2 regions of the Microbacterium sp. CCNWLW134 genome follow, and region 2 is predicted to be linked to the other one. Evidence: predicted binding sites of a transcription regulator. Region 2 holds the regulator's gene; the other holds the start of a gene.
The links. The regulator HspR, encoded in region 2, represses chaperone genes until heat shock. The targets are predictions, from matches to a motif close to AAGTTGAGTCNNNNNGACTCAACTT.

Region 1: V6S02_RS09035 (ATP-dependent Clp protease ATP-binding subunit) is a predicted target of HspR. The motif match lies at 5,770-5,794, and genes of this name have one in related genera.

What each region holds. Positions count from the first base shown of each region.
Region 1 is NZ_JBAOJU010000001.1:1,894,320-1,905,562, reverse strand. Features, by position in the region: gene V6S02_RS09075 (HNH endonuclease signature motif containing protein) at 1-121, shown strand, start outside; gene V6S02_RS09070 (hypothetical protein) at 161-859, opposite strand; gene V6S02_RS09065 (class I SAM-dependent methyltransferase) at 861-1,967, opposite strand; gene V6S02_RS09060 (DUF3817 domain-containing protein) at 2,076-2,540, shown strand; gene V6S02_RS09055 (DoxX family protein) at 2,565-2,975, shown strand; gene V6S02_RS09050 (EI24 domain-containing protein) at 2,972-3,709, opposite strand; gene nagA (N-acetylglucosamine-6-phosphate deacetylase) at 3,766-4,920, shown strand; gene V6S02_RS09040 (hypothetical protein) at 4,917-5,735, shown strand; gene V6S02_RS09035 (ATP-dependent Clp protease ATP-binding subunit) at 5,847-8,396, shown strand; gene V6S02_RS09030 (LLM class flavin-dependent oxidoreductase) at 8,426-9,196, shown strand; gene V6S02_RS09025 (ATP-dependent DNA ligase) at 9,230-10,750, shown strand; gene V6S02_RS09020 (NAD-dependent deacylase) at 10,753-11,243, shown strand, end outside.
Region 2 is NZ_JBAOJU010000002.1:63,483-74,725, forward strand. Features, by position in the region: gene V6S02_RS10735 (potassium channel family protein) at 1-97, opposite strand, end outside; gene V6S02_RS10740 (DUF2252 domain-containing protein) at 218-1,588, shown strand; gene V6S02_RS10745 (septum formation family protein) at 1,608-2,108, opposite strand; gene V6S02_RS10750 (heat shock protein transcriptional repressor HspR) at 2,226-2,687, opposite strand; gene V6S02_RS10755 (DnaJ C-terminal domain-containing protein) at 2,702-3,694, opposite strand; gene V6S02_RS10760 (nucleotide exchange factor GrpE) at 3,707-4,336, opposite strand; gene dnaK (molecular chaperone DnaK) at 4,339-6,210, opposite strand; gene V6S02_RS10770 (MFS transporter) at 6,442-7,836, shown strand; gene V6S02_RS10775 (MarR family winged helix-turn-helix transcriptional regulator) at 7,851-8,414, opposite strand; gene V6S02_RS10780 (hypothetical protein) at 8,530-9,123, shown strand; gene V6S02_RS10785 (hypothetical protein) at 9,135-9,293, opposite strand; gene dcd (dCTP deaminase) at 9,355-9,960, opposite strand; tRNA gene V6S02_RS10795 (tRNA-Gly) at 10,022-10,095, shown strand; gene V6S02_RS10800 (DUF5996 family protein) at 10,109-11,053, shown strand; gene V6S02_RS10805 (GntR family transcriptional regulator) at 11,007-11,243, opposite strand, start outside.

The DNA of each region.
Region 1 (11,243 bases), on a different contig from region 2:
GCACTTCTCCCCAGAGGAGGACGTCCCCGACGACCTGTGGGTGAAATGGACCACCTTCACCGGAGAGTTTCGGATCACCGACGAACCCGCCGACGACCCCCGAGAACCGGCGCCGTTCTGACGTCCAGTCGGCCGGGCCGGCGGTCGGACTCGCGCTGTCTCACCGCCCCGCGATGAGACCGAAGCCCAGACACACGACGCCCGCGGCGGCCAGGACGACCGCATAGGTCCATCGGTAATCCAGATGGATGAGACGGTCGTAGGTGCGGGAGACGAAGGCGGCCGCGCCCGGCAGCCGCGACCACACTCCGGCGAGCAGGACGAACGGGGCGATGAGCGCCAGCAGGAAGACGGCGTACGCCAGGATCCGGGGAACGAGCTCGTCACTGATGCCCGCGGTCACGCGGCCCGTGGTGTACATGATCGGGAGGGTCGTGAATCCGACGATCGAGCAGCTGAGGCCGAGCCAGAAGTAGCTCCCCGAATGTGCACGGCTTTGCGTGGCGCGCGCGACCGCTGCTCGCCGGGGGACGCGGAGACGCCAGACCGCGACCCCGATCGCCGCGGCCAGGAAGACGGCTCCGGCGATGAGGTCGACTGTGCGGCTCAGCGCGAGGGCGTCGGCATCGCGCTCCGCGGCCGTGACGAGATTCGCCGGATTGAAGCTCTGCAGCGCCACGAAGAGGATCGTGGCGCCCGTTGCGAGGCCACCCACCATCCACCCCATCCGCGCCGCCACCTGGGTGTTGCGGGCCAGCATGTCGGCCGTCGCCCCGTACAGGGCGGGGTTCAGGCCGAGCGCCAGTCCGAGCCCGATCAGCGTCGACAGGGCGACCGCCCACCGGGCGATGTCGTGCATCTCAGCCGCTCCTGGACACGGTGACGGTGAACTTGGCGTTGCGGGCGACCTGACGGGTGGGGCCGACGAGGCGCTTGAGTGTCGATCGGTGGCGGAGGTGCGAGTTCCAGACGGTCCAGAGCTCGCCCTCCGGGGCGAGCACCCGAGCGGCGTCGGCGAACAGCCCGTGGGCGAGCCGCTCATGCACGGCCGCTCCGGTGTGGAACGGAGGGTTCAGCGCGATCAGGTCGGCCACGCCATCGGGGAGGGTCGACAGGCCGGCATCCTGAATGACCTCTACCCGATCGGCGACCCCGTTCGCGGCGGCGGTGGCGCGCGCTGAGGCGACGGCGGCCGCCGAGACATCCGACGCGTGAACCCGGAGACGGGGATGACGCCGTGCGAGCGTCGCGCCGACGATACCGTTTCCGCAGGCCAGGTCGACGACGAGCGCGTCATCCGAAATCCCGTTCGGAAGATTCTCCAGGAGGAGCCGGGTGCCGATGTCGAGGGAAGCGCCGGCGAAGACGCCGCCGAAGGCACAGACCTCGAGGTCGCCGACCCTCGCACGCTTCGGCTCGGGGTCGCGTCCGTCGTGGGGCTCGGCGGCGATGAGGACACGGGACTTCTGTCGCGCCGGGCTGACGTCCACACGCCCGAAGTACCGCCGCAGGACGTCGTTCATGGCCAGGGTCATGTGTTTGATGCGGCCGCCGGCGAAGACCCGCGCGTCGGGGTGAGCGTGCCTCGCGATGAGACCGGCGATGTCATCCAGCGCATCCAGGGAACGGGGGAGGCGCAGAAGGACGACCCTCGCGTCTCGCACGAGTTCAGCGGACAGCGGCAGGGAGCGAAAGACTCCCGGCATCTCCAGCGCCTCGGCGTTCGCAGCGAGAGCGCGTTCGCCGAGGAGAGAATCCTGATGCACCCTCAGGAACCACCCCGGCTGCGCTGACGCGAGGGTGAGCGCCCCGTAGGCATCGCCGATCACGACCATCTCGTCCGGCGCCGCATCACGGCGCGCCTCCTGGGACAGGTCCAGGAGCAGTCGATCGGCCGCGTCGACGGCCACGAGGTCCGGAGCCTCGACGTCAGGCCACCGCCGCAGCGCGTCGAAGGGGAACTCCACACCTCCACGCTAGGCGCCGTCGCGATCTCTTGACACCGACACGACCGGGGCGGCGCGTTCTGTGGGCTTCTCTAGGCTGGAAACCCCGTCCCTCGCTGAGGAGAACCCGTGTTCCGCACGCCCCTGACCCTCTTCCGCACCCTCGCCATCGCCGAGGCGGTGTCGTGGACCCTGTTGATCACCGGATTGATCCTCCGTGCGACCGCCGGTCTCGACATCGCGGTGACGATCGGCGGCGGCATCCACGGCTTCGTCTTCCTGGCTTACGGAGCGACGGCGGTACTCGTCTCCCTCAACCAGCGCTGGTCGCCGGGGCCGGCGATCGTCGCCGTCGGGAGCGCCGTGATCCCGTACGCCACCATCCCCACCGAGATCTGGCTGCAGCGCTCCGGCCGCCTGCGCGGATCGTGGCGGACCGAGGAGACGGCCGATCCCCGCGACCGCCGGATCCTCGACCGGATGCTGCGCTTCTTCCTTCGGCGCCCGTGGGTGCTCGCCCTGCTCATCGCGACCGCGGTCGTGCTGCTGTTCGTCGTGCTTCTCGTCGTCGGCCCGCCCGGAGGTCGGGAATGATCCTCGCGCGGTTAGGCTGACGGGATGTCGGACAGCTCGAGCCCCCTGCGCACCCTCGCCCGCTGGTCGCTGGCCGGCGCGATGGTGTTCGCCGGCGTCACCCACCTGTTCTGGGGACGCAAGGAGTTCCAGGCGCAGGTTCCCGACTGGACCACCCGGGGCACCGGGTTCGACAAGGATGACGTCGTCATCGTCTCGGGAGTGCTGGAGGTCATGCTCGGGGCGTCGCTCGTGCTGCTTCCGAAATCACGTCGCACGCTCGGGAACTACCTGGCGGCGTTCTTCGTGGCGATCTTCCCCGGCAACCTCGAGCAGTACCTGAAGAAGCGCGACGGCTTCGGTCTCGACAGCGACCGCAAGCGCCTGTTCCGTCTGTTCTTCCAGCCCGTTCTCGTCGCCTGGGCCCTGTGGTCCACGCGGGACGGCCGGCGCTAACCGCTCGCGTCCTCTCCGACGAGCGTCCGCGCGAGCATCGTCGCGCCTGCGGTCGCGGCCGGCATGACCGCCACGGCGCCCAGAGGCACGAGGAAGCACAGCTGGGTCGCGATCCCGAAGCCCCACACCCGGGGCCGGGCGCGGCGGAGCAGAGCGCGCCGCTCCCTGCGCGAGATGCCGCGTGCCGTCAACGCACGCGAGGTGAGTTCGTCGGCGAGGATCCAACCGGTGAGCACCGTACCGATGACCGCTCCCAGGACCGTGCCGACGACGGGGATGAAGCCGACGAGGGCCGCGCAGATCGCGATGAGGATACCGCGGCCGAGAAGTGAGAGCGCGTCTCCTGTGGATCGCCAGAAGCCGTAGTCCGCGCCGGGGATCTCTCCTGCCGCGCTCTTCTCCACCGAACGCCAGATGCGGTCGTAGAACGGCTCTCCGACGATGAGGGTCACGGCGGTGAAGGTCACGATCGCGATGATGCCCGCACCGCCGAGAAGCGCGGCGCTCACGGCGATGCGAACGACGCCGGTCCAGAACTCCGGCCATCCCGCCGCGAACGGCGTCAGCCATTCGGCGACTTCGGGAACCCAGGCGCCCAGGACGACCAGCGCGGTGATGAACACCACCGCGACGACGACGGCGGGGATGAGTCCGAGCGCCATCGCCGCGGGACGACGAGCCCACCACCCGAACCCGCGGAGGAGGAGCCCCACCCCGCGCCACAGTTCCGACATCCCGCTCCTTCCGGCCCTGTGAAGGATAGCGAGGCTCGGACGGATATCGTGGCGGAGTGAACGCGACCGGCACCACAGTCCTGCATTCGGCTCGACTGGTTTCAGGCGGTGAGATCACCGAGGACGCGTGGCTGCTGCTCGACGGCGACGTCGTCTCGGCGCGCGGTACCGGCGCCGACTGGCAGCGCCACGCGCCTGCGGAGGTCATCGATGCCTCGGGCCGCGTCCTCACCCCCGGATTCATCGACCTGCACTGTCACGGCGGAGGCGGAGCGGCCGTCGATGACGGCGCCGCCGCGATCGCACGGGTGTTGGACACCCACACCGCCCACGGCACGACACGCTCCGTGCTCTCCCTGGTGAGCGCCCGCATCGATACGCTCGCGTCGCGCCTCGCCGCGATCGTGGAGGCGAAAGCCCGCGATCCGCGCGTCCTCGGCGCGCACCTGGAAGGACCTTTCCTCCACCCCGACTTCCGGGGGGCCCACGATCCCGACGTGCTGCGTGATCCCGATCCCGAGACGGTGCGTCGCCTGCGGGATGCCGCGGGGAATGCACTCGTCCAGATCACCGTCGCCCCCGACCGACCTCACGCGCTCGAGGCGATCGAGACGTTCGCCGACGCGGGCGTCGTCGTGGCGGTGGGCCACACCGGCGCCGATCGTGCCCTGGCCGAGGCGGCGTTCGCTCGTGGCGCGAGGCTGCTCACCCATGCCTTCAACGCGATGCGCGGCATCCATCACCGGGCACCGGGCCCGGTGCTCGCCGCAGTGAACGCGTCGGGAATCGTTCTGGAGGTCATCCTCGACGGCAGCCACGTCGACCCCCTGGTCGTGCGGATGCTGTTCGATCTCGCCCCGGGGCGCATCGCGCTCGTGACCGACGCCATGGCCGCCGCGGGCGCGGCAGACGGCGACTACATCCTCGGCGACCTGGAGGTCACCGTGTCGGAGGGCATCGCGCGGTTGGCGGGCACGGAGACGATCGCCGGCTCCACCCTCACCCAGGACGCCGCTCTGCGCCGAGCCGTCGAACAGGTGGGACTCGACCTCCCCACAGCCGTCGCCGCCCTGACCGAGACCCCCGCGAGGGTCGTCGGGCGGCAGGACCGCTTGGGGCGTCTCGACCCCGGATTCGCCGCCGACGTCGTCCTCCTCAGCCCCGCGCTCGAGGTCGAGTCCGTGTGGTCGGCAGGACGGCGGTTCCGGTGACCCAGGTCGCGGCCGCGACATCCCTCGCCCGCACCTACCGGTACGTCCGGCTGGCGATCCTCGGGGCTGTGCTCGCCCTCCTCGTCTCCGTCGCCGCGGTCGCGATCGACGTCGGGACCGCACCGGAGTCGTTGAGCGCCGGCTTCTACACCCCTGCTCGGACGGTCTTCACCGGGTCGCTCTTCGCCGTGTCGCTCGCCCTCCTCGCCCTATCGGGGCGGAGCGTGCCCCAGGCTCTGCTCGATGTCGCCGCGGTCCTGGCCCCCCTCATCGCCATCATCCCGACCCCTGTGGGTGGCGTCGTGCCCGCCGCCGTGCACGCCGACGTCGTCAACGGTCTCATCACGTTCGCGATCGTGGGGGTGGTCGCGCTCGTCGCCACGCTCTTCGTCGCCCGCGCCCAGCGGACCCTCACCCGTGGCGTGCTGACCACGGCCGGCGCCGCGGGCGGGCTCATCGTCGGGTTCCCCCTGTGGTCGGCCGTGGATCAGGAGAGTCTGCTCCGTTTCGGCCATCTGGCGGCGACCCTGGCCTTCTTCGCCCTCATCGCCGCTGTCGCCGGGTGGACCGCCTGGGCGCCGACCTCCTCCCGGCCGGCCGCCCGCGCGATCTACGGAACGATCGCCGTGGGAATCCTCGCCGCGATCGGCTTCCTCTTCGTCGTCTTCCTCCTGAGCGTCGCCGATCCGCGAGGGGCGGCCACCGGCATCCCGCTCGTCCTCATCGGCGAGGTCGTGCTCCTCCTGCTGTTCTCGGCGTTCTGGATCGTCGAAACGGCTCAGACGTGGAACGATCCGGATCCGACTTTTCGGTGACGGCGGTGGGAATAGTCGCCATCACGTCGCGTTGAAGTTGATACGTGTCTGCTCAAGTTCCCGTACCGGGATCTCCGAGCAGGCTTCGCATCACCCTTCACGGAGACTGACATGCCCGAAGACTTCCCCCAGACCGGTGACGGTCAGAGCGCGTTCGACGAGTTCCTCGCTCGCTACCTCGCGGGCGAGCGGGCTCGCGCGGAGCGTTCGATCGACCTCAGCCGCTTCCTGAGCGCCCGAACCCAGGAGATGCTGCAGCGTTCCGGCCGCTACGCCCTCGAGCGCGGGCAGCGCGAACTCGACGCCCTGCACGTGCTCCGCGTGCTGGTCCAGCACGCCCCGGCACGCGATGCGGTGGCGCGGATCGGCTCCGATCCCGACGCGATCGCCCGCGCGGCCGAACAGCGGCTCCCCGCCGCGTCGACGGCCGCCGACGTCGACGGCGCCGTGATCACTCCGTCGGTGCAGCGCGCCCTCTTCCACGCCTTCCAGGTCGCACGCTCCTCAGGCTCGACCTACGTCGACCCCGAGCACCTGTTCTTCGCCCTCGTCCTCGCGCAGGACACACCGGCCGGGCAGATCCTCGCCCAGGCGGGCGTCACCGCCGAGGCGCTCACCCAGAGCGTGCGCGAGACGGTCACCCCCGGCGGAACGAGCGCCGAAGAGAGAGCGGACGCCGCGGCATCCGATTCCCCCATGCTCGACCGTTTCGGCACCGACCTCACGGCCCGTGCCCGCGACGGACTGCTCGACCCGGTGATCGGGCGCGAAGACGAGATCGAGCAGACGATCGAGATCCTCAGCCGCCGCACGAAGAACAACCCCGTGCTCGTCGGCGAGGCCGGCGTCGGCAAGACCGCGATCGTCGAGGGCCTGGCCCAGGCGATCGTGGCGGGCGACGTTCCCGAGCAGCTGCGCGACAAGCGCGTGATCGCCCTCGACCTGCCCGCGATGCTCGCCGGCACGCGCTACCGGGGCGACTTCGAGGAGCGCCTCACCCACACGATGGACGAGATCGCCGCGCGCTCGAACCAGCTCATCGTCTTCATCGACGAGGTGCACACCGTCGTGGGCGCCGGGGGCGGCGGCGAGGGTGCGATGGACGCCGGCAACATCCTGAAGCCCCGGCTCGCGCGCGGCGACCTTCATCTCGTGGGTGCGACGACGCTGAAGGAGTACCGCACGATCGAGAAGGACCCCGCCCTGGAGCGCCGTTTCCAGCCGGTGAGGGTGGGCGAGCCGTCGCTCATCGATGCCGTCGAGATCCTCCGCGGCCTCCGTGGCGCCTATGAGGAGCACCACGGGGTCACCTACACCGACGACGCACTGCGTGCCGCCGTCGAACTCAGCGACCGGTATCTCACCGACCGGGTTCTTCCCGACAAGGCGATCGATCTCATCGACCAGGCAGGGGCACGGCTCCGGCTGCGCCTGGGGTCGAAGGTCGACACCCGGGAGCTCCTGGAGCGTCTCGCCACGCTCGAGGCCGACAAGAATGCCGCGGTCACCGCGGAGCGCTACGAGGAGGCGTCTCAGATCCGCGACGAGATCGCCGCGGTGCAGGAGCGCCTGCGTGTGGCGACCGAGGCCGGCGCGAAGGCGGGTGCGGCGGTGGTGGACGAACCCGAGATCGCCGCGGTGATCAGCCGCGCCACGGGCATCCCCGCTCAGCGTCTGACCGAGACCGAGCGTGAGCGCCTGGCGGTGCTGGAGAGCGAGCTGCACGCGCGGGTGATCGGACAGGATGACGCGGTGACCGCCGTCGCCAAGGCGGTGCGGCGGAGCCGCACCGGAATGGGGGACAGCCGCCGTCCCGTCGGTTCGTTCCTCTTCCTCGGCCCGACAGGGGTGGGCAAGACCGAGCTGGCGAAGGCCCTGGCGGCCTCCCTGTTCGATGACGACGGCGCCGTCATCCGCTTCGACATGAGCGAATTCGGCGAGCGGCACACGGTGTCGCGCCTGGTCGGTGCCCCTCCCGGATACGTCGGATACGACGAGGCGGGGCAGCTCACCGAGCGCGTGCGGCGCAACCCGTACTCGATCGTGCTCTTCGACGAGATCGAGAAGGCCCACCCCGACGTGTTCAACCTGCTGCTGCAGGTGCTCGACGATGGCCGCCTCACCGACGGTCAGGGACGAACGGTCGACTTCCGCAACACCGTGGTCGTGATGACCTCGAACATCGGGAGCGAATTCCTCGCCTCGCGCTCGGGTGCCATCGGCTTCATCGCCGACGGCGGCGGAGCCACCGGTTTCGGCTCGGACAAGGATCTCCGCGACCGTGTGATGGGGCGTCTGCGCGACGCCATGCGACCGGAGTTCCTCAACCGCATCGACGAGATCGTGCTCTTCCGCAAGCTCGAGAAGGAGCAGCTGGAGCAGATCGTCGGACTCATGCTCGGGGCGACCCGTGCACGGCTGAGCGCCCGCGAGGTGTCGCTCGAGATCGATGACTCGGCGATCGCATGGCTCGCCGAGAACGGCTACGAGCCCGAGTACGGGGCGCGTCCCCTGCGCCGGCTCATCCAACGCGAGGTCGACGACCGCATCGCCGACCTGTTCGTGTCGGGAGCGCTCAGCGACGGCGGAGCGGTGAGGCTCGACGCCGCCGACGGGATGCTGCGGGTCGCCGCCGGAGCGACGGTCGCCGCTGCAGCCTGACGCTGGTTCCGATGGGGCATGCTGAGGACATGGCATGCTCCATCGGAATCGCCGCCGCCGTCGGGCCCGCGTTCGCTCGCACGATCGCCCCGGTCGTCGAACGAGCCGGGTTCACCACCCTGTGGGTGAATGACACCCCGGGTCACGACGCACTCGAGGTGCTCGCCGCCGTCGCCGAGGTCACCGACACCCTGGGGCTCGCCACCGGCGTCATCCCGGTGGACCGGCGTCCGGGAGAGGAGATCGCCGGGCAGGTGAGGGCGCTCGAACTCCCCGCCGCGCGTCTCACCCTGGGAATCGGGTCCGGGGGCCTCCGACGCGGCGCCCTCGATGCGGTCCGCACCGCGATCATCCGGCTGCGGGAGGGGACCGGCGCGCGCATCGTCGTCGGCGCCCTCGGACCGCGGATGCGCGACCTGGGCGCGACGACGGGGGACGGCGTGCTCCTCAGCTGGCTGAGTCCCGCACTCGCGGCCGCACAGGCGGCCGAGGCGCACCGCGCCCAGGACGGCGCGCACGCGGCGCTGTATGTCCGCGCCGCCCTCGACGTCGACGCGCTGCCGCGGCTGGAGGCGGAGCGCGACGCCTACGCCGAATATCCCGCCTACGCGGCGAACTTCGCGCGACTGGGTCTGGCGCCCTCCGACACCGTCCTCACTCCCGACACCGCCGCGCTGCGGCTGCCGGACTACCTCGACGCCGTCGACGAGGTGGTGCTGCGGATGATGCTGACAGATCCGGGCGACAGCGTCGCGGCTGCGCGGTTCATCGAACGGGCGGCGGAGATCCGTGCCCGCTGACCGGTGTCGCACCCCCGTGGCAGAATCGCGCCCATGCTCCTGAGAGAGGTGGTCGAGGCCACCGAGGTCGTCTCGCAGACGGCGTCGAGGAAGGCGAAGGTGGTGGTGCTCGCCGAGACGCTTCGCGGCCTCGAGCCGCAGGAGGTCTCGATCACCGTGGGGCTGCTGTTGGCGAAGCCTCGACAGGGTCGGCTGGGTGTCGGGTGGCGCACGCTCTCCGCCGAGCGTGAGCACGCGCCCCACGCCACGCTGTCCGTCCTCGACGTCGACGCGGCCTTCGAGCGCCTGGCCGTCGCCGCCGGAACAGGCTCTGCGGCACGGCGGCAGGCAGAGCTCGATGCCCTCGCGCAGGCCGCGACGGCGAGGGAGTGGGACTTCCTGACCCGCGTCATCCTCGGCGAGCTCCGCACGGGGGCCCTCGAGGGCGTGCTCCTCGACGCGGTCGCCCTCGCAGCCGATCGTCCGCTCGCATCCGTGCGTCGGGCGGCCATGTTGTCGGGAGACCTCGGCGAGGCGGCGTCGGTGGCCCTCTTCGGCGGCGCCGACGCGCTCGACGAGGTCGGGCTCATCGTCGGCCGCGCCGTCCTGCCGATGCTCGCGGCGACGGCGGCCAGCGCGGGCGAGGCGGTGTCGGCGACCGGGGACTCATCGGTGGAGTACAAGCTGGACGGCGCCCGCATCCAGGTGCATCGTCACGGCGACGACATTCGCGTCTTCACCCGCACCCTGGCCGATGTGACCCATCGCCTCCCCGAGATCGTCGAGGCCGTCCGGGCACTGCCGGTGAGCGCGGCGATCTTCGACGGGGAGACCCTCGCCCTCGATGAGGACGGCGCCCCCCGGGCCTTCCAGGAGACGATGTCGCGGTTCGGATCCGAGGCTGCCACCGCGGTGGCGCTGCGCCCGTGGTTCTTCGACCTGCTGCACCTCGACGGCCGCGACCTGATCGATCAGCCCTTGCACGTGCGACAGGAAGAACTGGATCGCGTGGCAGGGGAGTGGCGCATTCCCGCGGTGCGCACGGCTGATCCCGAAGTCGCGGAAGAGACCGCCCGCGCCGCCCTCGCCGCCGGGCACGAGGGCGTGATGGTCAAAGCCATCGACTCCGCCTACCAGGCGGGCCGTCGAGGGAAGAGCTGGCTCAAGGTCAAGCCCGTGCTCACCTTCGACCTGGTCGTCCTCGCCGTGGAGGAGGGATCGGGGAGACGGACCGGGTTGCTCTCGAACCTGCACCTGGGTGCTCGCGACCCCGACGGTGCGTTCGGGCCGCCCGGCGGGTTCGTGATGGTCGGGAAGACCTTCAAAGGCCTGACCGACAGGCTCCTGGCCTGGCAGACCGCCCACTTCCCGACGATCGCGACCTCCCGGAGCCCGCACGCCGTCCACGTCCGACCCGAAACGGTCGTCGAGATCGCCATCGACGGTGTGCAGCGTTCGACGCGCTATCCCGGCGGCGTCGCGCTCCGCTTCGCACGGGTCAAGGGGTATCGACCCGACAAGTCCGCGGCGGAGGCCGACACCATCGACGCGCTGCGCTCGCTTCTGCGGGGCTGACCGTGCGCGTCGTCGTCCTCACCGGTGCGGGGATCTCCGCCGAGAGCGGTGTGCCGACCTTCCGCGATGCCGACGGACTGTGGGAGGGGCACCGGGTGGAGGACGTCGCGACGCCGGAGGGGTTCGAGCGCGATCCCGACACCGTGCTGCGCTTCTATGACGCGCGTCGGCGGGCCGTGGCATCCGCTCTGCCTCATGCGGGCCATCGCGCCCTGACCGAGCTGGAGGCGGCGATCGGCGATGACCTGCTCGTCGTCACGCAGAACGTCGACGACCTGCACGAGCGCGCCGGCACAAGGCGGCTGGTGCACATGCACGGCACCCTCGCGAACGCGTTGTGCACTGCGTGCGGGGAGGTGTCGGTCATCGTCGACGACCTCGAGGGCCGACCGGCGTGTCCGGCGTGCGGAGCGTCTGCGCTTCGCCCCGACGTCGTGTGGTTCGGCGAGATGCCCTACGAGCTCGACCGGATCGAGCGGGCGCTCGTCACCGC
Region 2 (11,243 bases):
CCAGCGACGTGATGATCAGCGGCCAATAGGTGAGTCTCTGCCATTGATCGGCGGTCAACGCCCGGGTCGCGGGTCCGCCGGTCGATGTGACGCTCACGGCACGACAGTAACGGCGGCGATCGGCCTCGGCCGGGAGCGCACGCCGGTGCTGGCGGCGTGCGCTCCCATCCCGTACCGTCTGATCAGGCGGTGATGCCGCCGGGTGAGAGGAGGCGCCGTGCCTCGAGATCCGTGGATGCCACCCCCGGGCCTGTCCGCCCACACGGCGGAGGGCAAGATCGAGCGGGGTCGGACGCCCCGTGGCGCGCTCTCCCAGCTCGTGGCCACCGGCCGAGACCCGATGGCCGTCCTCGATGCCCAAGACGTCGATCGCGTGCCGGAGCTCGTGCCGCTGCGCACCGCCCGCATGGGGGCGAGTCCTTTCGCGTTCTACCGGGGAAGCGCAGCGATCATGGCCGACGACCTGTCGCGCTGCCCGAGCACGAGCATCCTCGTCGCCTCCTGCGGCGACGCGCACCTGTCGAACTTCGGCCTCTACGGGTCGCCCCAGCGCACGCTCGTGTTCGATCTGAACGATTTCGACGAGTCGGCCTGGGCTCCCTTCGAGTGGGATCTCAAGCGCCTCGCCACCAGCGTCGTCATCGCCGGCCGCGCGACCTCGCGCGACGACGCCGTCGTCGAGGATGCGGCGCGGCAGGCCGTCCGCACGTATCAGCGGGGGCTCCGCACCGCCGCCAAGCGGTCTCCGCTCGAGCGGTACTTCGACCGCTTCGACGCGCTCGGTGCTCGCCTTTCGACCGATCCGGAGACGGCGGCGGTCGTCGAGCGCGCGGTGCGATCGGCGCAGAAACGCACCGGTTCCCGTGCCGCGCGCAAGCTGACGACGACCGATGAACACGGCCGCGTGACGCTCCTCGACGATCCCCCGGTGATGACCCATCTCACCGCCGGCGACGAGGAACGGGCATGGCGGGTCCTCGACGAGTACCGGCTGTCGGTCAATGTCGACATCCGGCTCCTGCTGCAGAAGTACGCGATGGCCGACGTGTCGGCTCGGGTGGTCGGCGTCGGCAGCGTCGGCACGCGCTGTCTGCTGATCGCGCTCCAAGACGGCGACGGCGATGTGCTCCTCCTTCAGGGGAAGGAGGCCGGCGAGAGCGTGCTCGTGCAGTACGGGCGCGTGACGCAGCCCGAGGCGGTCACGACCTTCATCGACACCTATGGCAACGGAGGGCGGGTGGTCGCGCTCCAGCGCATCCTGCAGGCGGTGTCCGATCCTTTCCTCGGTCATATCCGCCGATCGCCGTCCGGCGCGCGGCGCGACTTCTACGTGCGGCAGTTCCACGACATGAAGGGCGGCTTCGACGCCGAGGCGATGGAGGACAAGCCGTTCCGCTGGTACGCCATGGCGTGCGCGGCGACACTGGCGCGCGCCCACGGGCAATCACCGACGGGGGCCACCGCCGCCGGCTACGTCGGGGGCGGGCGGCGGTTCGAGGACGCCGTGGTGGAGTGGGCGTACGCCTACGCCGATCTGTCGTACGAGGACTGGGAGGAGTTCCGCCGCCACCGCGGCACCGAGGAGTGAGTGGGCGCAGCCCGCGCGATCAGCGCGCGGTGCCCTCGGCCGATCCCTCGGTCGGACCCGACGGGTCGGACAGGATGCAGATGATCTCGCGATCGCCGTCTCCCCACGACTGCTCGGACGGGTCGATCGAGTCTGCGATGAACACCGATTCCTCGTAGGAGATCCCGACGAACGGCTCGAAAGCAGACAGACACCCTTCCTCCGCAGCCGCGTCGACGGCCTCGGCGCCCGGCCACTCTCCGTCGGGCATGTCGAAGAGATGGAAGACCTCGTAGTCGTGCGACTCGCCGCAGGGGACCACCGGCAGCTGATTGATCTCGGTCTCGGTCACCTCGGTGAAGCAGTCCCCCACCGCGATGGCGAACACGTCGGCGTTCCCGCCTTCGACGACCTCCTGCGACTCCTCGTCCCGCTCCACGGTGGAGGGAGCGGTGAAGCTCACGCATCCGGAGAGAGCGACGGCGAGGGTGCCGACGGCACCCGCGGCGAGAAGACGGTGGATGAGGCGTGAGGTATGCATGGAACTTTCGGGGACGTGTGAGGACAGGACGAACGCCGAGATCGATCTCGGCGCGGGCCTCAGCCTAGAAGGCGCGCGCTCACGCCCGCGAGTCGGCGGCACCCCCGCGCGTGTCGGCTAGGCCGATTCGTCCTGAGCGCCCGGAGAGAGCGGATGACGCGGGCGCCAGACCACCAGCTCGGTGGCGCGGCGCACGCGCGTGCCATGGCGCAGGGTGACGACCGAGCCGGTCGCGCCCGCCGCGAAGACCCGCGCCCCCGGGCGTGACTGGCGCTCGATCTCGAGTTGCTGCTCGAGGTCTCGGACGCGCCGGGTGAGGTCGTGCACGCGCTGTTCGAGGGAGATGAGCCGCGCGATCGCGGGGAGGCTCATACCGTCGGCGGACAGCCGCGCGACCTCGCGCAGCTGCTCGACGTGGCGGAGCGAGTAGCGGCGGGAACCGCCCTGCGTGCGGGCGGGGACGACGAGACCGAGCCGGTCGTACTGGCGCAGCGTCTGCGGGTGCATGCCCGACAGCTCCGCCGCCGCGGCGATGGCGAAGATCGGCGCGTCACCGTCGATGTCGACGTGGTCCGTCATCCGTCCCTCCCGTGTCAGCCGCGCGCCTTGGCCATGAGGTCCGCCCGCGGGTTCTCCTTCGGCTCCACCTCGTGGAAGCGTTCGAGCGCTTCGCGCGCGGCGCCCTCGAGGTGGGAGGGCACGACCACCTGCACCTCGGCGAGCAGGTCGCCGGTGCCCTTCTGCGTCGAGACACCGCGTCCCTTGACGCGCAGCACGCGTCCCGAGGGGGTGCCCGGCGCGACACGCAGCTTCACCGGGTCGCCACCGAGCGTCGGGACCTCGATCGTGGCGCCCAGAGCCGCCTCGGTGAAGGTCACCGGAACCACCACGCGCAGGTTCAGTCCCTCACGGGTGAACACCGGGTGGGGGCGCACCGTCACCTGCACGACGATGTCGCCGCTTTCGCCGCCGTCGGGAGAGGGACGTCCGCGACCGCGGAGGCGGATGCGCTGCCCGTCGGCGACGCCGGCGGGGATCTTCACCTTGAACGGCTTGCCGTCCTCGCCCTGGAGGGTGATGGTCTCGCCCTTCGTGGCGGTGACGAAGTCGATGGTCGTGCGCGCCGTGACATCCGACCCGCGGGTCGGGCCGCCGAAGCCGCGGAAGCCGCCGGTGGGCTGCCCGAACCGACCCGAGCCGAAGCTGCCTCCCTGCTGCTGGTTGAACATCGCGAAGATGTCGTCGAAGTCGGCCGACTCGTAGCGCCCACCCCCGCGGCTCTGACCGAACGCGCTGAAGACGTCTTCGAACCCGCCGGCGCCCGGGCCGCCCGCAGTGAAGCGCGCGCCCGAGCCCATGGCCCGGATCTGGTCGTACTCGGCACGCTGCTCGGGGTCGGAGAGCACCGCGTACGCTTCGCTGATCTCTTTGAACTTCGCCTCGGCCGCAGCATCCCCCGGCTTGGAGTCGGGGTGATACTGCCGCGCGAGCTTGCGATAGGTCTTCTTCAGATCGGCGTCGGAGACCTCCTTGGAGACCCCCAGCACCTTGTAGAAGTCCTTCTCGAACCAGTCCTGGCTGGCCATGGCGTCTCCGGCCTACTCTGCCGGCACCGCGACGACGACCTTCGCCGGACGCAGCTCGGTCGAGCCCAGCCGGTAACCCGTCTCGACCACCTCGAGGATGGTCGCCTCGGTCGCGCCGGGGGTCGGCTGCTGGAAGATCGCCTCGTGGTGCTGGGGGTCGAAGGCCTCGCCGGCGGCGCCGTACGCCTCCACGCCCATGCGCTCGACGACAGCCCGCACCTTGTCGGCGATGGCGGCGAAGGGCGTGCCCTCGACGAGATCGCCGTGCTTGGCGGCACGGTCGAGGTCGTCGAGCACGGGGATCAGGCCTTTGGCGGCGGCCCCCTTGGCACGCTCGATCTCGATCTCGCGCTGGTCCTCGGTGCGGCGGCGGTAGTTGGCGTACTCCGCCTGCAGGCGCTTCAGGTCGGTGAGAAGCTGCGACTCCAGAGCCTCGACGCGGTCGGCGACGGCGTCGGTGTCATCCGCTGCCGCCGCATCGGCGGACTGGGCGGCGCTGAGGATGTCGTCGACGGTGAAGTCGCCGTCCTCTGCGCTCGCTGCGTCCGCCGACGCGTTCGGTGAGGCGTCTGCCGACTCGGGCGCCGAACCGTCCTCGGGGTCAGGCCCGGGAACCGTGGGGTCGTCCTTGTCTTTCGCCATGGTTACTTCTTGTCTTCCTCGTCGTCGATGACCTCGGCGTCGACCACGTCCTCATCGTTCGACGGCTGGTCGCCCGCGGGCGCACCCTCGCCACCGGCGGCGGCACCGTCGGCCTGCGGCGCGGCCTGGTTCGCCGAGTAGATCGCCTCGCCGATCTTGCCCTGCGACTGCGACAGCTTCTCGAACGCCGACTTCACCGCGTCGTCGTCGTCACCGGCGAGCGCGGTCTTCAGCGCATCGACGTCGGCCTGGACCGACTCCTTGACGTCGGCGGGCAGCTTGTCGTCGTTGTCCTTGATCAGCTTGTCGACCGAGTAGGCGAGCGTCTCGGCCTGGTTTCGGACCTCCGCGGCCTCACGGCGCTTCTTGTCCTCCGCCGCGTGCTCCTCGGCCTCGCGCACCATGCGCTCGATGTCGTCCTTCGGCAGCGACGAGCCGCCGGTGATCGTCATCGACTGCTCCTTGCCGGTTCCCTTGTCCTTCGCCGAGACGTGCACGATGCCGTTGGCGTCGATGTCGAAGGTGACCTCGATCTGCGGGATGCCCCGGGGAGCCGGCGCGATGCCGGTGAGCTCGAACGTGCCGAGCGGCTTGTTGTCGCGGGTGAACTCGCGCTCGCCCTGGAAGACCTGGATCGCGACCGACGGCTGGTTGTCGTCGGCGGTCGTGAAGGTCTCGCTCCGCTTGGTCGGGATGGCGGTGTTGCGCTCGATGAGCTTGGTCATGATGCCACCCTTGGTCTCGATGCCGAGGCTCAGCGGGGTGACGTCGATGAGCAGGACGTCCTTGCGCTCGCCCTTCAGCACACCGGCCTGCAGGGCTGCGCCCACGGCGACGACCTCATCGGGGTTCACACCCTTGTTGGGCTCCTTGCCGGCCTCGCGCTGGACGAGCTCCGACACGGCGGGCATACGGGTCGAACCGCCGACGAGCACGACGTGGGCGATGTCGGCGACCTTGATGCCGGCCTCGCGGATGACATCCTCGAACGGCTTCTTGGTGCGGTCGAGGAGGTCCTTGGTGAGGTCCTCGAACTTCGCGCGGGTGATCGTCTCCGACAGCGAGACGGGGCCCGAGTCGGTCAGCGACAGGTAGGGGAGGTTGACCGAGGTGCTGGTCGAGGAGGACAGCTCCTTCTTCGCCTGCTCGGCGGCCTCCTTCAGTCGCTGCAGGGCGATCTTGTCGCCCGAGACGTCGACACCGGTGGTGTCCTTGAACTGCTTGATGAAGTACTCGACCAGACGCTGGTCCCAGTCGTCACCGCCGAGACGGTTGTCACCGGCGGTGGAGCGCACCTGGATGGTGGAGAAGTCGTCGTCCTTGCCCACCTCGAGGAGCGAGACGTCGAAGGTACCGCCACCGAGGTCGAAGACGAGGATGAGCTCGTCCTCCTTGCCCTTGTCCAGGCCGTACGCGAGGGCGGCGGCGGTGGGCTCGTTGATGATGCGCAGGACGTTCAGACCCGCGATCTCGCCGGCCTCCTTGGTGGCCTGACGCTCGGCGTCGTTGAAGTACGCCGGCACCGTGATGACCGCGTCGGTCACGGTGTCGCCCAGGTACTGCTCGGCGTCGCGCTTGAGCTTCTGCAGGATGCGGGCCGAGATCTCCTGCGGCGTCCACTTCTTGCCGTCGACCTCGAAGGTCCAGTTCGTGCCCATGTGGCGCTTGACGCTCGAGACGGTGCGGTCGACGTTGGTGACCGCCTGACGCTTGGCGGTCTCGCCGACGAGGATCTCGCCGTCCTTGGTGTAAGCGACCACCGAGGGGGTGGTGCGGAAGCCCTCGGCGTTCGCGATCACCTTGGGCTCGCCGCCCTCCAGCACCGCGACGACGGAGTTCGTCGTTCCGAGGTCGATACCAACAGCACGTGCCATGTGTGTTTCTCCTTTTCACGGGGCCGAGAGCCTCGACCCGGGGCGTTGTCATGAAGTCTTCTCGCGGGCGGTCCCCCAACGTGCTGAGGGGTTGAGCCGCGATGACTCAAGACTACGCGGCGGGGCGATCGGCGTCAAATGAAGTTGATATGTGATGGCTCAACTTCGAATGTCGCGGTGCGGCGGTTTCGCTTCTTCCCCCGTTCACCGAAGGGCCCTAGCGTGACGGACATGACCGCACCCGCCGAGGGCGTGCCGCCCGCCACCGCCGACAGTGCCGCCATCCCTGTGATGGGGCTGGATCTGCGGGAGGACACCTCCGCGCCGCGGCGTCAGATCTACGCGTGGGCGCTGTGGGACTGGGCGACACAGCCGTTCAACACGGTCATCCTCACCTTCATCTTCACCGCCCTGTATCTCACGACCGACGCGTTCCTGCCGGCCGACGTCGCCGCCCTCCCCGACGATGCGCCGGCCAAGGAGGCCGCCCTCGCCGACCTGGCGGTGGGCCTGGGGTGGGGCGGGACGATCGCGGGTCTGCTCATCCTCGCGATCGCACCGATCCTCGGGCAGCAGGCCGATGCCCGCGGGCGACAGAAGCTGTGGCTCGGAATCGGCACCGGCGCGCTCATCCTCTGCATGTTCGGGCTGTGGTTCGTCGAACCTGCGCCGGCGTACTTCTGGCTGGGTGTCGCGCTCATCTCCGCCGGCACCGTGTTCGGCGAGATCGCGGCGGTGAACTCCAACGCGATGCTCATCGGCATCGCCAGCCGCAAGACGATCGGCCGGGTGTCGGGACTCGGATGGGGCTTCGGCTACCTCGGCGGCATCATCGCCCTGGTGCTGGTGGTCGTGTTCTACAGCGCCGACTGGTTCGGCATCTCCGACGCCGACGGCCTGCCGTTCCGGATCATCGCCGTGGGGTGCGCGATCTGGGCGATCGTCTTCTCGATCCCGATCTTCCTCGCCGTCCCCGAGCCCTCCGCGGGGCGCCCCGAGCGGAAGGTGGGGTTCTTCGCCGCGTACGGTCTGCTCATCCGAGACGTCATCGGCCTGTACCGGAACCCGGGAACACGCCAGACGTTCTGGTTCCTCCTCGCCAGCGCCGTCTTCCGCGACGGCCTGGGCGGCGTCTTCGCATTCGGGGCCGTCATCGCCGCCCAGGTGTTCGGGTTCGAGTTCCTCGACCTCGTCATCTTCGGCGTCGCCGCGAACCTCATCGCGGGGGTGTCGACCATCATCGCCGGGCGTTTCGACGACCGATTCGGGCCCAAGTCGGTGATCGTCTTCTCGCTGAGCGGCATGGTGGTCGCGGGGCTCGCCGTCTTCTTCCTCGTCGACGCCGGAACCACGGTGTTCTGGATCGGCGGACTCGTGCTCTGCGCATTCGTCGGCCCCGCGCAGGCGGCCGCGCGGTCCTTCCTCTCGCGCGTCACTCCGGCGGGCCGAGAGGGCGAGATCTTCGGGCTCTACGCCACGACCGGACGCGCGGCGAGCTGGATGGCGTCGGCGATGTGGTCGGTGTTCATCATCATCGGAGGCGTGACCGCGTTCGGCATCCTCGGAATCGTGCTCGTCCTGCTCGTCGGGCTCCTGCTGCTCCTTCCCGTGCGCGCCCCGCGCTGACAGGCGGGCGGGACTCAGCCGTTGAGGTTGTCAGCGAGTTTCGCGAGAAGGCGCGCAAGCTCGGTGCGCTCGGCCTCGGTGAAGCTCTCGAGGGCCTGGGCGATCGCCTCGCGCCGCTCGCCGCGGAATCCCCGCACGACCCGTCGCCCGGCATCGGTCACGGCGACGCGGGTGCGCCGGGCGTCGTCGGGGTCGGCCTCGCGTCGCACCAGATCGAGCTGCACGCACTGCTGCACCAGGCGCGACGCGCGGGGCTGGTCGACGTCGATCGCCTCGCCGATCTCTCCGACGCTCAGCGGATGCGTCGCCGCGACGAGCGCCTCGAGCAGGCGCAGGCGCGCAGGTCCGCCGAAGTGCGGGGAGGCGCCCTCGGGGCCGGGCGCCGCCGGGCGCCGGTGGCCGTGCGGTCCCCGCTCCGACCAGGGATGCCGCGGGCCGGCGCCTTCGGTGTCGCCGCGCCCTGCCCAGGGCGGTCCGCCACGCCGGGGGCGGAGCCGGGCGAGGGCTGCGGCGATCTGATCGGCGGCGGCGATCCGGTCCGCGGGGTCGGGCGACGTGTCGGGGGGCGGATCGCTCACCCGGTCAGAATACATGCCTCTTGACATGTATTCGGGATACATGTCACACTGCATGTACATGCCAAATGACATACAAAATCGCGTCGCCGTCGGCGACGCTGTGAGAGGACACCCCATGAACACCGAATCACCCGACACCCCCGACACACCCGACCGGCCGCTCGGCTTCTGGCTGCGCGCGACCGATGCCCTGATCTCCCAAGAGGTCGACGCCGCGCTCGCGGCCCATGACGCCGACCGGCGCGAATGGATGGTGCTGAACGTGCTCGCAGGAGAGATCGACGCACGCGGATTCCGCGACCGTCTCGCCCGCAAGCCGAAGATGCTCCGCCATCTCGCCGACCGCGGGCTCGTCGCGCGCGAGGGCGATGACTGGGCCTTGACGGCCGAGGGTCGCGCACGACGCGACCTGCTGGCCGAGACCGTCGCCGGGATCCGGGCCCGCGTCGCCGGCGCCGTCTCCGCCGAGGACTACCGGACGACGATCGCCTCCCTCGAGGCGATCGCGCGCGAGCTCGGATTCTCCGAGGACGACCCTCGTCCGTGGCGCGGCACGCCGCGGCATCCGCGTCACCGCTTCGGCCTGCGCCCGTTCGTTCCCGGCGAACCGCGCCCCGGCGAGGGAGGCGGCCCCGGGCCGCGCTTCGGCGGCAATCCCCACCACGGCTTCCGCGGTGCCGGGCCCCGACCCGACGCAGACGCGGTCTGACCGACGCCGGATCAGGTCTGTCGGCGGATGAAGCGCATCAGGTAGGCGATGACGCCCAGCACGAGCAGGACGATTCCGAGCCAGAGCAGGAACTTCACCGCCTCGACGAACACTCCGAGGAGCAGCAGGACGATTCCGACGATAAGGAGGATGAGTGCGAGTGCGGGCATACGTCCAGCGTGACCCGCCTGCCTCCCGGCGGCAAAGGGTTGACAGCGGGTCCCGTGGCGTTCAGGCGCCGCGGGCTCCGGCGTCGGTGGCGCCGACGTCGGTCACGTGGAAGTTCAGGTGCGAGCGCGACGCCGTCGGGCCCCTCTGACCCTGATAGCGGTTGCCGTAGGGGCCCGACCCGTAGGGGGTCTCGGTGGGCGAGGAGAGCCGGAAGAAGCAGAGCTGCCCGATCTTCATGCCCGGCCACAGCTTGATCGGCAGGGTCGCGACGTTCGACAGCTCGAGGGTCACATGCCCGGTGAATCCCGGGTCGATGAAGCCGGCGGTGGAATGCGTGAGCAGACCCAACCGCCCCAGCGACGACTTCCCCTCCAGGCGCGCGGCGATGTCGTCGGGCAGGCTCACCTGTTCGAAGGTCGCGCCGAGCGCGAACTCACCCGGGTGCAGGATGAACGGCTCAGCGGGGTCGACCTCGATGAGGTGGGTGAGGTCGGGCTGGTCCAGTGCCGGGTCGATGAAGGGGTACTTGTGGTTGTCGAAGAGCCGGAAGTAACGGTCCAGCCGCACGTCGACGCTCGAGGGCTGCACCATCGCGGGATCCCACGGCGCCAGACCGATGCGTTCGGCGTCGATCTCGGAGCGGATGTCGCGGTCGCTCAGCAGCACGCGGATCAGACTATCGCTGCCGCTGGTGTTATCCTTGCGAGGCGCTTCGGGCGCACCCTCCGGGGGTGTAGTTCAATGGCAGAACATCAGCTTCCCAAGCTGAGAGCGCGGGTTCGATTCCCGTCACCCCCTCCACCGAAGGCTCGACATGTTCGACAGTGACCTCCCGTACGAGGACTGGCTTGCGACCAAAGAGACCGTCCATCGGTTCGCCCAGATCGTGGGCAAGCTCCGCCTGTCGCTGAGCGTCCGACGCAATCACTGGTGGAACGTCCCCTTCCACCTCACGGCCTCAGGCATCACCACCCGCCCGATGGGCACGGAGCCCACCTTCGCCGTCGATCTCGACTTCCTCGACCACCGGGCCCTCGTCACGACCACCTCCGGAGATCGCGCCTCCTTCGGGCTCGCGGGCCGGAGCGTGGCGACGTTCCATGCCGAGTTCGTGCGAGTGCTCGACGGCTTCGGCATCGACACCTCGGCCATCCGCGAGGCCGCGCCCTTCGATCTCCCCGACGCCGACCGCCGCTTCGCCGATGACACGGAGCACGACGTCTACGACCCGGCAGCCGCAACCCGGTACTTCCGCACGCTGAGCGACGCCGGACTCACGCTGGAGGAGTTCGCGGCGCGGTTCTCGGGCAAGACCAGCCCGGTCCACCACTTCTGGCACACCTTCGACATCGCCCTCACCCGCTTCGCCGATGTCTCGGTCGAGCACGGCGCCGAGACCGACCCCGTCACGCGGGAGGCGTACTCCCGTGAGGTGACCAGTTTCGGCTTCTGGTTCGGGGACGCGCAGGTGCCCTACCCCGCGTTCTACGCCTACACCTCGCCCGAACCCGAGGGTTTGGCGGCGACACCGCTGCCGGCGGGCGCGGAGTGGGCGTCGCGAGGCTCCTCGCATCTTGCGATCTACCCGCTGCGCGCAGCCCGCGCGACAGGGGATCCCCGGGCTGCGGCCCTGGACTTCTTCGAGACGGCCTACCTCGCCGGCGCGAGGCTGGCGGGCTGGGACATCGAGCGCTACCGGTGCGTCGACGGCGTCACCGATCCCCATCTCTCGGCGTCGGCGGGCGCGCCTCGGCACTGACCGGCAGCGTATGCCAGGTCTCGTAGGCCATCGCGGCCGCGGCGGCGGCATCCTGCTTCTCGCACAGCGCGATGAAGCGCTCGTGGCGCTCCGCAGCCGCCGGCGCGTCACTGCCGAAGCGCAGGCGCTCGGCGCGGCGGACGATCGGACCGAACTGCTCGAGCACGGTCACGACGGCGGCATTCCCGAG